One region of the Metabacillus sp. B2-18 genome, then DNA from elsewhere that is predicted to be linked to it. Evidence: a T-box and tRNA genes for the amino acid it is inferred to sense, from the RefSeq annotation. Region 1 holds a T-box; the other holds one or more tRNA genes.

Region 1 (7,336 bases):
CCATGGTTTGCAGTCGGTAAAGATCTAAAGAAAAATGTGTTATATGTAGATCAAGGCTTCCACAATGACTTACTATATTCTGATAGCATAACGGCAACAAATATGAGCTGGGTTTCAGATAAACAAGTAAAGAATTTAACCTGTACAGCCAAATTCCGTTACCGTCAACAAGATAATGAGGTTACAGTCAAGATGATTGATGACAAAACCGCTAAGGTAACATTCAAAGAACCGATTCGTGCTGTAACACCTGGACAAGCAGTAGTGTTTTATGATGGTGATACATGCTTAGGTGGCGGAACGATCGATGAAGTTTTCAAAAACGGTGAAAAATTATGGTATGTTGGATAAGGGAGAAAAATTTGGTTTAATAAATGTTTCTGATACTAGAAGGGGTTGACACAATGAGTCAGCCCTTTTTATCTGTATCCTATATATTTACTACATACTAGATAAAGGAAGGATTATGATGGATATTAATCAACGTGGAATTAAAGCAATGCAAAAAGGAGAGTTCGAGGAAGCAGCAACTCTTTTCTCGGAGGCAATTGAGAAAAATCCGAATAACCCAATTAGTTATATTAACTTTGGCAATCTTCTTTCTGCAGTTAATGAACCTGAAAAGGCATTGAAATTTTATGAAAAAGCAATTGAAATAAATGAAGATTCTGCAACAGCTTATTATGGAGCAGGAAATGTTTACTTTAATCAAGAAAACTATGATGAAGCAAAAAATATGTATGAAAAAGCATTAAAGAAAGGCTTAGATCAAGGTGATTTACACTTTATGTTAGGAATGTGTTTATTTAATCTTGGTCAAAACCGTTTAGCTCTTCCTTATTTCCAACGAGCAGTAGAGTTAAATGAAAATGATAGTGATGCAAAATTCCAGTATGGTTTATGCTTGGCACAGCTTGAATTAATTGATGAGGCACTAGTGCAATTTGAAGAAGTTATCGAACTAGACGAGCAACATGCCGATGCTTTTTATAATATAGGAGTAGCATACGCCTTTAAAGAAAATAGTGAAAAAGCAATTGATATGCTGAATAAAGCATTAGAAATCCAGCCGGACCATATGTTGGCAGGACATGCATTAAAAATTATGAATGGAAATATGGAGAGATAAGTTCTCTGAAGGGAGAGGCAAAAAATGCAGGAGAGTGCAGATTTATTTGGAGAAAAAGAGCGCTATGTCAAAGGACTAGTTAAGGTTGTTATCTTTCATAATGAACAAAATCTTTATTCAGTGCTAAAAGTAAGAGTACATGAAACGAGTGAAGATATAGAAGATAAAGAAATAACTGTTACTGGTTACTTTCCCCTCCTGCATGAAGATGATACCTACACTTTTTTTGGGTCGTTTACAAATCACCCTAAGTTTGGGCTTCAATTTCAAACCGAGCATTTTCGGAAAGAAATTCCTCAAACAAAAGAAGGAATTATACAATATCTTTCAAGTGATCTTTTTAAAGGTATCGGAAAAAAAACAGCGGAAGCAATCGTTGAAAAATTGGGTGAATCCGCTATCTCAAAAATTTTACAAAACCCCTCCATTTTGGATGATATTCCTAAGGTGAATAAAGATAAAGCAAAACAATTGGTTGATGCGCTAATTTCTCATCAAGGTCTTGAGCAAATCATGATTGCGCTAAATCAGTTTGGATTTGGTCCACAGCTTGCGATGAAGATCTATCAAACTTACCAAGATGAAACATTAACCATCATTCAGGAGAATCCTTATCAATTAGTACAGGATGTAGAAGGAATTGGTTTTGTTCGTGCGGATGAGCTTGGAGAGCACCTTGGTATATCGGGGAAAAGTGCTGAACGAATTAAAGCAGCTTGTCATTACAATGTCGAGCACCTTTGCCTACAGGAAGGTCATGTTTATGTTACAACGGAGCAGCTAATTGTTAAAACAAAGGAACTCCTTGATCACTCTAAAAAAGAAACCATTCACGAGTCAGATATTGCAAATGAGATCATTGCACTAGGTGAAGAGGGAAAAATGATTGTTGAAGAAAACCGTGCTTACCTTCCATCACTCTATTTTGCTGAACAGGGATTGGTAAAAAATATTAATAAGATCCTTGATCAAACAGAATATGAGGATTTATTTCCTGAATCTGAATTTTTATTATCTCTGGGGAACCTTGAGGAAAGAATGAATGTGCAGTATGCACCAACACAAAAAGATGCGATTCAGAAGGCGCTAATGTCACCTATGTTACTACTAACTGGAGGACCTGGTACAGGAAAAACAACCGTTATTAAAGGGATTGTAGAATTGTATTCAGATTTACATGGATGTTCTCTTGATCCTAAAGATTATAAAAAGGAAGAAACTTTTCCAATTGTACTTGTAGCTCCAACAGGGAGAGCGGCAAAACGTATGAGTGAAGCCACAGGAATGCCGGCGGTTACGATTCATCGTCTTTTAAAATGGAATGGAGCAGATGGGTTTGAACACGATGAAGAAAACCCGATTGCAGGCAAACTTCTGATCATTGATGAAGTCTCAATGGTTGATATTTGGATTGCTAACCAATTATTTAAAGCTTTGCCTAAAGAAATTCAGGTTATCATGGTAGGCGATGAGGATCAGCTTCCTTCAGTTGGTCCTGGTCAAGTGCTTCGTGATTTATTGGCATCTCAAGTGATACCAACGGTTCGTCTGACAGATATTTACCGTCAGGCAGAGGGATCTTCTATCATTGAACTTGCCCACGATATAAAGGAAGGTAGACTTCCACAAAATATAGCGGCACCAACTTCGGATCGTTCGTTTATTAGGTGTTCTCAAGCTCAGATGAAAGAAGTCATAGGTAAAATCATACAAAGTGCACTGAAAAAGGGATATACAGCAAAAGATATACAAATCCTGGCACCCATGTATAGAGGACCTGCTGGTATTGATCAGCTAAATAAATTACTTCAGGAGCTTTTTAATCCAAAAGCATCTGGTAAAAGAGAATTGAATTTCGGTGATGTTGTGTACCGAAATGGTGATAAAGTGCTTCAGCTCGTAAATCAGCCTGATAGCAACGTATTTAATGGAGATATTGGAGAGATTGTATCCATTTTTTATGCAAAAGAAAATACCGAAAAAGAAGATATGATCGTAGTTTCGTTCGATGGTAATGAAGTAACGTATACGAAACAAGATTTTAATCAATTTACACATGCCTTTTGTTGCTCTATTCATAAATCACAAGGAAGTGAGTTTCCAATTGTGATTATGCCTATTGTTAAAGGCTATTACCGAATGTTAAGACGAAATTTAATTTATACAGGAGTAACAAGAAGTAAAAGGTCTCTTATTTTATGTGGTGAATTAGAAGCCTTACAATGGGGAATTTCAAATAATGAAAGTTCCGAAAGACAAACAAGCTTAATGTTAAAGCTTGGAGCGGATCAAATAAAAGATTCAGAACTTGACGAACTACAAAAACAATTGCCATTCCCCCTTGAGGATGCAAATATTGGCATGGAAAACGTTACACCGTATGACTTTATGGAAGCTGGCGAAATATAAAAATGTTCGGAAAGGTGGAGATGACTTTGCGGACATTTTCGAAGCTAAAGGGACTTCCAGTATATTGTAGCAGTAGTGCAGACATTCTTGGTCATGTAACAAATGTTTGCTTATCTTCCAAGGGATTTATATTCGGACTTATGATGGACGGCAAGGGCCTTTTTCAGCGTAATCGCTTCGTTCCTCTTGAATCAATTTATGCAGTAGGAGACAACGGCGTTATGGTTGAAGAAAGGGACAAGCTTCTGTCATTACATGAAATGAAAAAACAATATACGTATAACACTTATGATGATCTTTGCAATAAAGCAGTTCTCACTAAAGAAGGGGAAAAGCTTGGATTATTAGAAGACGTATATTTTTCAGAAAAAATGGACACAATTGAGGCATACGAACTGACGGACGGATTTTTTGCTGACATCGCTGAAGGTAAAAAGGTGGTTAAGGCTTCCGGTGAACCACTATCGATTGGCAAAGATGCGATCGTCATTGAACTTTATTAAAAGAGGTGTGCTTAGATTGTTTTCATGTCCGAATTGTAGAAGTAAAGACCTTGGAAAGATCGGTGTAAACCAATATTACTGCTGGAGTTGCTTTATTGAACTATCTGTTTCAAAAGGAAAAATATTAACACATCAAGTTGAGGAAGATGGGACACTTAGCTCACTTGATGATTTATTTTCTGAGGATGAACGATCAATAAGCATGTAAAGGGGAGATTGGTCTTGAATCGAACTTTAACCTCATTAATAACTATGGGTGTAGGGGCAGCAGCATATCATTTATCACGTAATACAAACATGATGAATAATCGTTCTATGAAGAAAATGAGAAAACGTGTTATGAAAATGTTTTAATTGTAAGGAGCTGGCGAATTCGTCAGCTCCTCTTTTCTTAAAGATTACATGAACCTTGTACATAAAAAACGTAATCACCCTCCACAATAAATAAGAAAGAGGGGGAGTGACTATGAGAGACAATCAAATAAAATGGTTGTTGCGAATTACCATTTTATTATTAGGCTTGTTAACAGTATTTGTGTTTTTTAAGCTATATTCTATTTGGGCTCCTTTTTTTCTAATGTTTAAAGCCATTTTTATCCCTTTTCTTATTAGTGCATTTATAACATATTTACTGCATCCGGTTATTGAAAAACTACATCGAACGGGGATGCCGAGACCTATTTCAATTTTAATCATTTATTTATTATTTTTTGGTTTACTAGGATACGGTTTTTATAAAGGTGTACCTGTATTGGTTAATCAATTACGGGATTTATCTGAAAACTTTCCCCAGTTCCAAGCAACTTATAACAGATGGATTGATTCAATTCATGATCAAACAGACAGTTGGCCAGATGGAATACATGATCGAATTGAACGGATGTTTGAGCAAACAGAAGAGTGGCTTGCATTAACAATCGAAAGAGTGATCAATAGTCTAAGGAGCTTATTTGATTATGTGCTTCTTCTAGCGATCATCCCGTTTTTAGTTTTTTATATGTTGAAAGATTATGATCAAATAAAAAAAGCTGGTTGGTATCTTACCCCGCGAAGATGGAGAAATGAAGCGATTCAATTTCTAAAGGATATAGATCATTCATTAGGAAGCTATATTCGTGGTCAGCTGTTTGTTTGTTTGATCATTGGAACAGTTGCATTTTTATCTCTTTGGTTTTTTCATGTGAAATATCCATTAATACTTGGTTTATTAATTGGTGTGACAAATATCATTCCTTATTTTGGACCAGTGATTGGAGCGGTACCAGCTTTAATTATTGCTGCTACAATGTCAACAAAAACACTCATTATTGTAGTGATCATTATCTTTGCGCTGCAATTTATAGAAGGAAATATTCTAGGGCCCTTAATAGTGGGGAAAAGCCTTCATATGCATCCAATCGTCATTATGTTAGCGTTATTGGCTGGTGGAGAAATAGCTGGTGTTGTAGGATTAATGCTAGCTGTGCCTATTGTAGTCATTTTAAGGGTTGTTATTGTTCACTTGGCACAATTTAGACGACAACATTGACATTTGAATAACGCTTGTCTATAATTCTCGATAGTACAATAATGAAAAAACAATGAAGGAAAAAAGTATGTTGTGACCGCTTTAAAGAGAGGAATTTCCCTGGCTGAAAGAAATTCTAAAGTAAGGACAGCTGAAAGCTATTCCTAAGTGCAGAAAAACCTGCCGTCAAAACCACGTTACGGTTTTTAGAGTGATGGACTTTTTTATGTCCATAATCAGGGTGGTACCGCGAGCTAACTCTCGTCCCTGTGCAAAGAGGTGATTCTTTACACAGAGACGAGAGTTTTTTGTGTTAAGAAATTTCGCAAATAAAAACCGAATTTTAAGGAGGATACATATGAAACACTTACAATCTGCAGAAGTACGTCAAATGTTTTTAGATTTCTTCAAAGAAAAAGGACATGCAGTGGAACCTAGTGCATCTCTAGTTCCACATGAAGACCCAACATTACTTTGGATTAACAGTGGTGTTGCGACATTAAAAAAATACTTTGATGGTCGTGTAATACCAGCAAATCCTAGAATTTGTAACGCACAAAAATCAATTCGAACAAATGATATTGAAAACGTAGGAAAAACTGCTAGACATCATACATTTTTTGAGATGCTTGGAAACTTTTCAATTGGGGATTACTTTAAGGTAGAAGCAATTGAATGGGCATGGGAATTCTTAACAGATGAAAAATGGATTGGTTTTGATCCTGAAAAATTATCCGTTACAATTCACCCTGAGGACAACGAAGCATTTGATATTTGGAAGGATAAAATTGGTGTTCCTGAAGAGCGTATCATTCGTTTAGAAGGGAACTTCTGGGATATTGGTGAAGGGCCTAGTGGACCGAATACAGAGATCTTTTATGATCGTGGTGAAGATTACGGAAATGACTCTGAAGATCCAGAGTTATATCCTGGTGGAGAAAATGAACGTTATCTTGAAGTATGGAACTTGGTATTCTCACAATTTAACCACAACCCTGATGGTACATATACACCACTTCCTAAGAAAAACATTGATACAGGAATGGGACTTGAGCGTATGGTCTCCGTTATTCAAAATGTTCAAACAAACTTTGATACAGATTTATTTATTCCAATTATTAAAGCAACTGAGCAAATTTCAGGTGAACAGTATCGTAAAGATAAAGAAAAAGATGTTTCATTTAAAGTTATTGCTGACCATGTTCGTACAGTAAGCTTTGCGATAAGTGATGGTGCTCTCCCTTCTAATGAAGGTCGTGGATATGTATTGCGACGCCTATTAAGAAGAGCAGTACGTTATGCCAAGCAAATTAATATAAACCGTCCATTCATGTACGAGCTTGTTCCAGTTGTTGCTGAAATTATGGTTGATTTTTATCCAGAAGTAAAAACAAAAACAGAGTTCATTCAAAAAGTTATCAAAAACGAGGAAGAGCGTTTCCATGAAACATTAAATGAAGGGTTAGCCATCCTTAGTGAAGTAATCAAAACGCAAAAAGAAAAAGGAAATGATGAAATTCCAGGAGAAGATGTTTTCCGTCTTTATGATACGTATGGATTCCCTGTTGAGTTAACAGAGGAATATGCTGAAGAAGAAGGCATGAAAGTTGATCATGAGGGCTTTGAAGAAGAAATGAGCAGACAACGCGAACGTGCTCGTGCAGCTATGCAAAAGGTTGATTCTATGCAGGTTCAAGGTGGCATGCTTGGAGAAATTAAAACGGAAAGTGAATTTGTTGGATACAATCAGCTAATTGTTAACAATTCAGAAGCTGTTGTGATTGTGAA
Region 2 (7,336 bases), 1.6 Mb from region 1:
GTTCTAGCTCATGGTGTATCAAGTAGAAAACGAAAAAAGCAACAATACCAATTTTTAAAAGATGAAATTAAAATTCAAAGAAACGGGTTATTCAGTCATGTTGCCAAACATCTTTTTCATATCGATCATCTTGAAGCAGAAAAATACTCAATGGAACAATTACTAAAACAAATTGCAGAAATGAAAGATGTTTTTATCTTTCATCTATCAGACAATCCCCTTATTAAGATATCAAGTGATAAATTAGGTCATCTAGCTCTTACTGAAGACATTGCCCAATCCTTTCATATGTCGGTAAATCGTCTTGGAGAATTTATAAAAGAACGATATCAATATAATATTGTGAGAGAAGAAGAAAATAATCTATATCTTAAAAGTAACCAAGCAAATTCATCAATCCAATTGTCACCATTTTTATATCACATTGAAGAGAAAGCGTACTACTTGCCAAATACCCGTGAATCGTTATCAAATTTACCAGAGATACTTGTTCATTATTTACTGCTTTATAATCTAAGTATGATCTCTAGATACGAAACTGAATGGTGGTATGAACTACTACTAGGTGCCACTAATGATGACTATCCATTCATACTAAGATATATGGAAATCGCTAAAAGGAAAATTCCTTTTTTTATTTTGGAGTTCTTGGAAGGGCGGTTATAGAAAGTAGCGTTTGTAAAGAAGTGAGTTGATGCGTGAAGTTAGGTAGGTACCTCTAGATTAGAGGTACCTGTTATAATCTTTTATTTACAGAGATGGTCATCACGTCAATTTCTGGACGTCACGTCGAATTGACATCGGATCAAGTCAATTTTACTGAGCGTCACGTCAAAATATCAGTTTGTCACGTCTAAGGTTCGGGTCATCACGTCAATTTCTGGGCGTCACGTCGAATTGACATCGGATCAAGTCAATTTTCCGGAGCATCACGTCAAAACATTAGTTTGTCACGTCTAAGGTTTGGATCATCACGTCAATTACTGATCATCACGTCGAATTGACATCTGATCAAGTCAATTTTCTGGAGCATCACGTCAAAACAGCAGTTTGTCACGTCTAAGGTTCAATACATCCAGTCGAGTACTAGTTATCATGTCTTTATTTCCTAATGAAACAGTAATTATCTTGAAGAGTCTTACTCTGCGATATAATAGTCATGACTGTAATTTATTTGCCAGTTCTGTTTCTTTCCTATTTTTATCTCTTTCCTCATTCCTACCTCTCTATCTATTCTTCTAAATACAAAAAAAGACCAGCATCTCTACTGATCTTTTCTCCATCTTACTTGGCGACGTCCTACTCTCACAGGGGGAAACCCCCAACTACCATCGGCGCTGAAGAGCTTAACTTCCGTGTTCGGCATGGGAACGGGTGTGACCTCTTCGCCATCATCACCAAATAATTTAGTTTACGGCTTCCGATGAACTTCACATTTCTGCGTCATCTCATTCGTCAACATCCTCACGTACTGAAGTACGCTCCGGTGTCTCCTCAATCGATTCCTTGAACTGTTCGTTCCTCGAAACCCTTTCACTTTGTATAAAGTTTTCAGGAATAATATATTCCTTCAAAACTAGATAACGATTCACAATTCAACTTCACTAAGCTTACGCTTTTATTAGGTTAAGTCCTCGATCGATTAGTATCAGTCAGCTCCACACGTCACCGCGCTTCCACCTCTGACCTATCAACCTGATCATCTTTCAGGGATCTTACTCACTAATGTGATGGGAAATCTCATCTTGAGGGGGGCTTCATGCTTAGATGCTTTCAGCACTTATCCCTTCCGCACATAGCTACCCAGCTATGCCTTTGGCAAGACAACTGGTACACCAGCGGTGCGTCCATCCCGGTCCTCTCGTACTAAGGACAGCTCCTCTCAAATTTCCTACGCCCACGACGGATAGGGACCGAACTGTCTCACGACGTTCTGAACCCAGCTCGCGTACCGCTTTAATGGGCGAACAGCCCAACCCTTGGGACCGACTACAGCCCCAGGATGCGATGAGCCGACATCGAGGTGCCAAACCTCCCCGTCGATGTGGACTCTTGGGGGAGATAAGCCTGTTATCCCCGGGGTAGCTTTTATCCGTTGAGCGATGGCCCTTCCATGCGGAACCACCGGATCACTAAGCCCGACTTTCGTCCCTGCTCGACTTGTAGGTCTCGCAGTCAAGCTCCCTTGTGCCTTTACACTCTACGAATGATTTCCAACCATTCTGAGGGAACCTTTGGGCGCCTCCGTTACATTTTAGGAGGCGACCGCCCCAGTCAAACTGCCCACCTGACACTGTCTCCCAGCCCGATCAGGGCTGTGGGTTAGAATTTCAATACAGCCAGGGTAGTATCCCACCGACGCCTCCACCGAAGCTAGCGCTCCGGCTTCTCAGGCTCCTACCTATCCTGTACAAGCTGTACCAAAATTCAATATCAGGCTACAGTAAAGCTCCACGGGGTCTTTCCGTCCTGTCGCGGGTAACCTGCATCTTCACAGGTACTATAATTTCACCGAGTCTCTCGTTGAGACAGTGCCCAGATCGTTACGCCTTTCGTGCGGGTCGGAACTTACCCGACAAGGAATTTCGCTACCTTAGGACCGTTATAGTTACGGCCGCCGTTTACTGGGGCTTCGGTTCAAAGCTTCGCTTGCGCTAACCTCTCCCCTTAACCTTCCAGCACCGGGCAGGCGTCAGCCCCTATACTTCGCCTTGCGGCTTCGCAGAGACCTGTGTTTTTGCTAAACAGTCGCCTGGGCCTATTCACTGCGGCTTTTCCGGGCTATTCACCCTAAAAAGCACCCCTTCTCCCGAAGTTACGGGGTCATTTTGCCGAGTTCCTTAACGAGAGTTCTCTCGCTCACCTTAGGATTCTCTCCTCGCCTACCTGTGTCGGTTTGCGGTACGGGCACCTCTCACCTCGCTAGAGGCTTTTCTTGGCAGTGTGGAATCAGGAACTTCGGTACTATAATTCCCTCGCCATCACAGCTCAGCCTTCACGACAACGGGATTTGCCTCATTGTCAGCCTAACTGCTTGGACGCGCATATCCAACAGCGCGCTTACCCTATCCTTCTGCGTCCCCCCATTGCTCAAACGGTGAGGAGGTGGTACAGGAATTTCAACCTGTTGTCCATCGCCTACGCCTTTCGGCCTCGGCTTAGGTCCCGACTTACCCTGAGCGGACGAGCCTTCCTCAGGAAACCTTAGGCATTCGGTGGAGGGGATTCTCACCCCTCTTTCGCTACTCATACCGGCATTCTCACTTCTAAGCGCTCCACCAGTCCTTACGGTCTGGCTTCACAGCCCTTAGAACGCTCTCCTACCACTGTTCGTAAGAACAGTCCACAGCTTCGGTGATACGTTTAGCCCCGGTACATTTTCGGCGCAGAGTCACTCGACCAGTGAGCTATTACGCACTCTTTAAATGGTGGCTGCTTCTAAGCCAACATCCTGGTTGTCTAAGCAACTCCACATCCTTTTCCACTTAACGTATACTTTGGGACCTTAGCTGGTGGTCTGGGCTGTTTCCCTCTTGACTACGGATCTTATCACTCGCAGTCTGACTCCTGAACATAAGTCTTTGGCATTCGGAGTTTGACTGAATTCGGTAACCCGATGGGGGCCCCTAGTCCAATCAGTGCTCTACCTCCAAGACTCTCATTTCAAGGCTAGCCCTAAAGCTATTTCGGAGAGAACCAGCTATCTCCAAGTTCGATTGGAATTTCTCCGCTACCCACACCTCATCCCCGCACTTTTCAACGTGCGTGGGTTCGGGCCTCCATTCAGTGTTACCTGAACTTCACCCTGGACATGGGTAGATCACCTGGTTTCGGGTCTACGACCACGTACTATGCACGCCCTATTCAGACTCGCTTTCGCTGCGGCTCCGTCTTATCAACTTAACCTTGCACGGGATCGTAACTCGCCGGTTCATTCTACAAAAGGCACGCCATTACCCATTAACGGGCTTTGACTACTTGTAGGCACACGGTTTCAGGATCTCTTTCACTCCCCTTCCGGGGTGCTTTTCACCTTTCCCTCACGGTACTGGTTCACTATCGGTCACTAGGGAGTATTTAGCCTTGGGAGATGGTCCTCCCTGCTTCCGACGGGATTTCACGTGTCCCGCCGTACTCAGGATCCACTCTGGAGGGAACGAAGTTTCAACTACAGGGTTGTTACCTTCTTTGACGGGCCTTTCCAGACCTCTTCATTTACTCCGTTCCTTTGTAACTCCGTATAGAGTGTCCTACAACCCCAAGAGGCAAGCCTCTTGGTTTGGGCTTCTTCCGTTTCGCTCGCCGCTACTTGGGAAATCGCGTTTGCTTTCTCTTCCTCCGGGTACTTAGATGTTTCAGTTCCCCGGGTCTGCCATCATCACCCTATGAATTCAGGTGAAGATACTACTCCATTACGAGCAGTGGGTTTCCCCATTCGGAAATCTCCGGATCAAAGCTTACTTACAGCTCCCCGAAGCATATCGGTGTTAGTACCGTCCTTCATCGGCTCCTAGTGCCAAGGCATCCACCGTGCGCCCTTAACAACTTAACCTTTGACATCGAAGATGTCGTTTAAATCAATTATTAAGAGAATCACTAAACTAAGCGTTTAAACTCAGTGAATTACTTGAATTGTTTTCGTTATCTAGTTTTCAAGGAACATATTTGGTGGAGCCTAGCGGGATCGAACCGCTGACCTCCTGCGTGCAAAGCAGGCGCTCTCCCAGCTGAGCTAAGGCCCCATATATCATATTTTGAGATGGTGGGCCTAAATGGACTCGAACCATCGACCTCACGCTTATCAGGCGTGCGCTCTAACCAGCTGAGCTATAGGCCCATCTCTATATTGAAAGAGAACAAAGTTCTCTCAAAACTAAACAAAATACCAAGCGTGCCTCATTTTCCTTAGAAAGGAGGTGATCCAGCCGCACCTTCCGATACGGCTACCTTGTTACGACTTCACCCCAATCATCTGTCCCACCTTAGGCGGCTGGCTCCTTACGGTTACCCCACCGACTTCGGGTGTTACAAACTCTCGTGGTGTGACGGGCGGTGTGTACAAGGCCCGGGAACGTATTCACCGCGGCATGCTGATCCGCGATTACTAGCGATTCCGGCTTCATGCAGGCGAGTTGCAGCCTGCAATCCGAACTGAGAATGGTTTTATGGGATTGGCTTGACCTCGCGGTCTTGCAGCCCTTTGTACCATCCATTGTAGCACGTGTGTAGCCCAGGTCATAAGGGGCATGATGATTTGACGTCATCCCCACCTTCCTCCGGTTTGTCACCGGCAGTCACCTTAGAGTGCCCAACTGAATGCTGGCAACTAAGATCAAGGGTTGCGCTCGTTGCGGGACTTAACCCAACATCTCACGACACGAGCTGACGACAACCATGCACCACCTGTCACTTCGTCCCCCGAAGGGGAACCTTCTATCTCTAGAAGTAGCGAAGGATGTCAAGACCTGGTAAGGTTCTTCGCGTTGCTTCGAATTAAACCACATGCTCCACCGCTTGTGCGGGCCCCCGTCAATTCCTTTGAGTTTCAGTCTTGCGACCGTACTCCCCAGGCGGAGTGCTTAATGCGTTTGCTGCAGCACTAAAGGGCGGAAACCCTCTAACACTTAGCACTCATCGTTTACGGCGTGGACTACCAGGGTATCTAATCCTGTTCGCTCCCCACGCTTTCGCGCCTCAGCGTCAGTTACAGACCAGAGAGTCGCCTTCGCCACTGGTGTTCCTCCACATCTCTACGCATTTCACCGCTACACGTGGAATTCCACTCTCCTCTTCTGCACTCAAGTTCCCCAGTTTCCAATGACCCTCCACGGTTGAGCCGTGGGCTTTCACATCAGACTTAAGAAACCGCCTGCGCGCGCTTTACGCCCAATAATTCCGGACAACGCTTGCCACCTACGTATTACCGCGGCTGCTGGCACGTAGTTAGCCGTGGCTTTCTGGTTAGGTACCGTCAAGGTACCAGCAGTTACTCTGGTACTTGTTCTTCCCTAACAACAGAACTTTACGACCCGAAGGCCTTCATCGTTCACGCGGCGTTGCTCCGTCAGACTTTCGTCCATTGCGGAAGATTCCCTACTGCTGCCTCCCGTAGGAGTCTGGGCCGTGTCTCAGTCCCAGTGTGGCCGATCACCCTCTCAGGTCGGCTACGCATCGTCGCCTTGGTGAGCCGTTACCTCACCAACTAGCTAATGCGCCGCGGGTCCATCTGTAAGTGACAGCTAAAAGCCGTCTTTCAATTTTGAACCATGCGGTTCAAAATGTTATCCGGTATTAGCTCCGGTTTCCCGGAGTTATCCCAATCTTACAGGCAGGTTACCCACGTGTTACTCACCCGTCCGCCGCTAACCTCAGGGAGCAAGCTCCCATTGGTTCGCTCGACTTGCATGTATTAGGCACGCCGCCAGCGTTCGTCCTGAGCCAGGATCAAACTCTCCAATAAAGAGTTGATATAGCTCATAAAGTTTGTACTATATAGTACATTGTTTTTGTTAATAAAAATTAACGTTGGCACGCTTGGTTTTGTTTAGTTTTCAAAGAACTTGTGATGTCACTCAAAAGCGACCTCATTAATATAACATTTAACAGTTAGTTAAGTCAACTACTTTTTTTAACAAAGTTTTATATGAAACACTCTGTTTGGCTGACTCAAAAAATTATATCAGCATCTATATCTTAAGTCAACACAAAACAGAGTAGTTTTTATATAATTTCTTCAATAAATAATTCTCTTCTATCTTTTAACGAAATGATCTCTTGAGAATACAAGTATTTCACCATAGGTCTAGTTGGGTTATTATCATCCATAAAGATAATTTCTGCATCCAATCCATCTGACAACTTTACCTTTGTACCTGTAGAAAACCTTGTTATTCCTTTTTTCAATTCATTAATGATTGTAAGATCAAATTTGCCGAATTCGTCCTCCATAATTTGTTCTAACACTTTAAAGGGTGACTGCTTACTACGATATGGTCTTACTGCAACCATAGCTTGGTAAATATCGGCTAAAGCTACTATTTTGCTATAAGGATGAAGCTTTTCAGCTTTCACGCTTAAGGGATACCCGCTTCCATCTATTCGTTCATGATGCTGGAGTACCCCTAGCTTTACTCCATCTTTAATAGACATAATATTTTTTAATAAATTATAGCTATGAACCGGATGTTGCTTAATATCTTTATATTCAATTTCAGTTAATGTTACCTTTTTAGTTAGGATCGCTGGGTTTACTTTTGACATACCGCAATCACATAACAATCCTGTTAAAGCAATTTGATTTATTTCTCCCTTTTGATACCCTAATTTTTGAGCTAAA

What was found. The T-box of region 1 lies ahead of alaS (alanine--tRNA ligase). A T-box ahead of a tRNA ligase gene usually reads a tRNA of that ligase, here a tRNA-Ala.
Region 2: it has a tRNA-Ala gene. The T-box ahead of alaS (alanine--tRNA ligase) is inferred to sense a tRNA for this amino acid. The anticodon was not compared.

Annotation. Positions count from the first base shown of each region.
Region 1 is NZ_CP088245.1:3,524,051-3,531,386, reverse strand. It holds gene mnmA (tRNA 2-thiouridine(34) synthase MnmA) at 1-351, shown strand, start outside; gene LPC09_RS18005 (tetratricopeptide repeat protein) at 470-1,129, shown strand; gene recD2 (SF1B family DNA helicase RecD2) at 1,154-3,538, shown strand; gene LPC09_RS17995 (PRC-barrel domain-containing protein) at 3,565-4,041, shown strand; gene LPC09_RS17990 (hypothetical protein) at 4,058-4,249, shown strand; gene LPC09_RS17985 (YrzQ family protein) at 4,264-4,395, shown strand; gene LPC09_RS17980 (AI-2E family transporter) at 4,508-5,569, shown strand; T-box leader at 5,613-5,820, shown strand; gene alaS (alanine--tRNA ligase) at 5,907-7,336, shown strand, end outside.
Region 2 is NZ_CP088245.1:10,028-17,363, reverse strand. It holds gene LPC09_RS00070 (YaaC family protein) at 1-666, shown strand, start outside; rRNA gene rrf (5S ribosomal RNA) at 1,287-1,402, opposite strand; rRNA gene LPC09_RS00060 (23S ribosomal RNA) at 1,623-4,552, opposite strand; tRNA gene LPC09_RS00055 (tRNA-Ala) at 4,667-4,742, opposite strand; tRNA gene LPC09_RS00050 (tRNA-Ile) at 4,761-4,837, opposite strand; rRNA gene LPC09_RS00045 (16S ribosomal RNA) at 4,910-6,460, opposite strand; gene LPC09_RS00040 (HD-GYP domain-containing protein) at 6,721-7,336, opposite strand, start outside.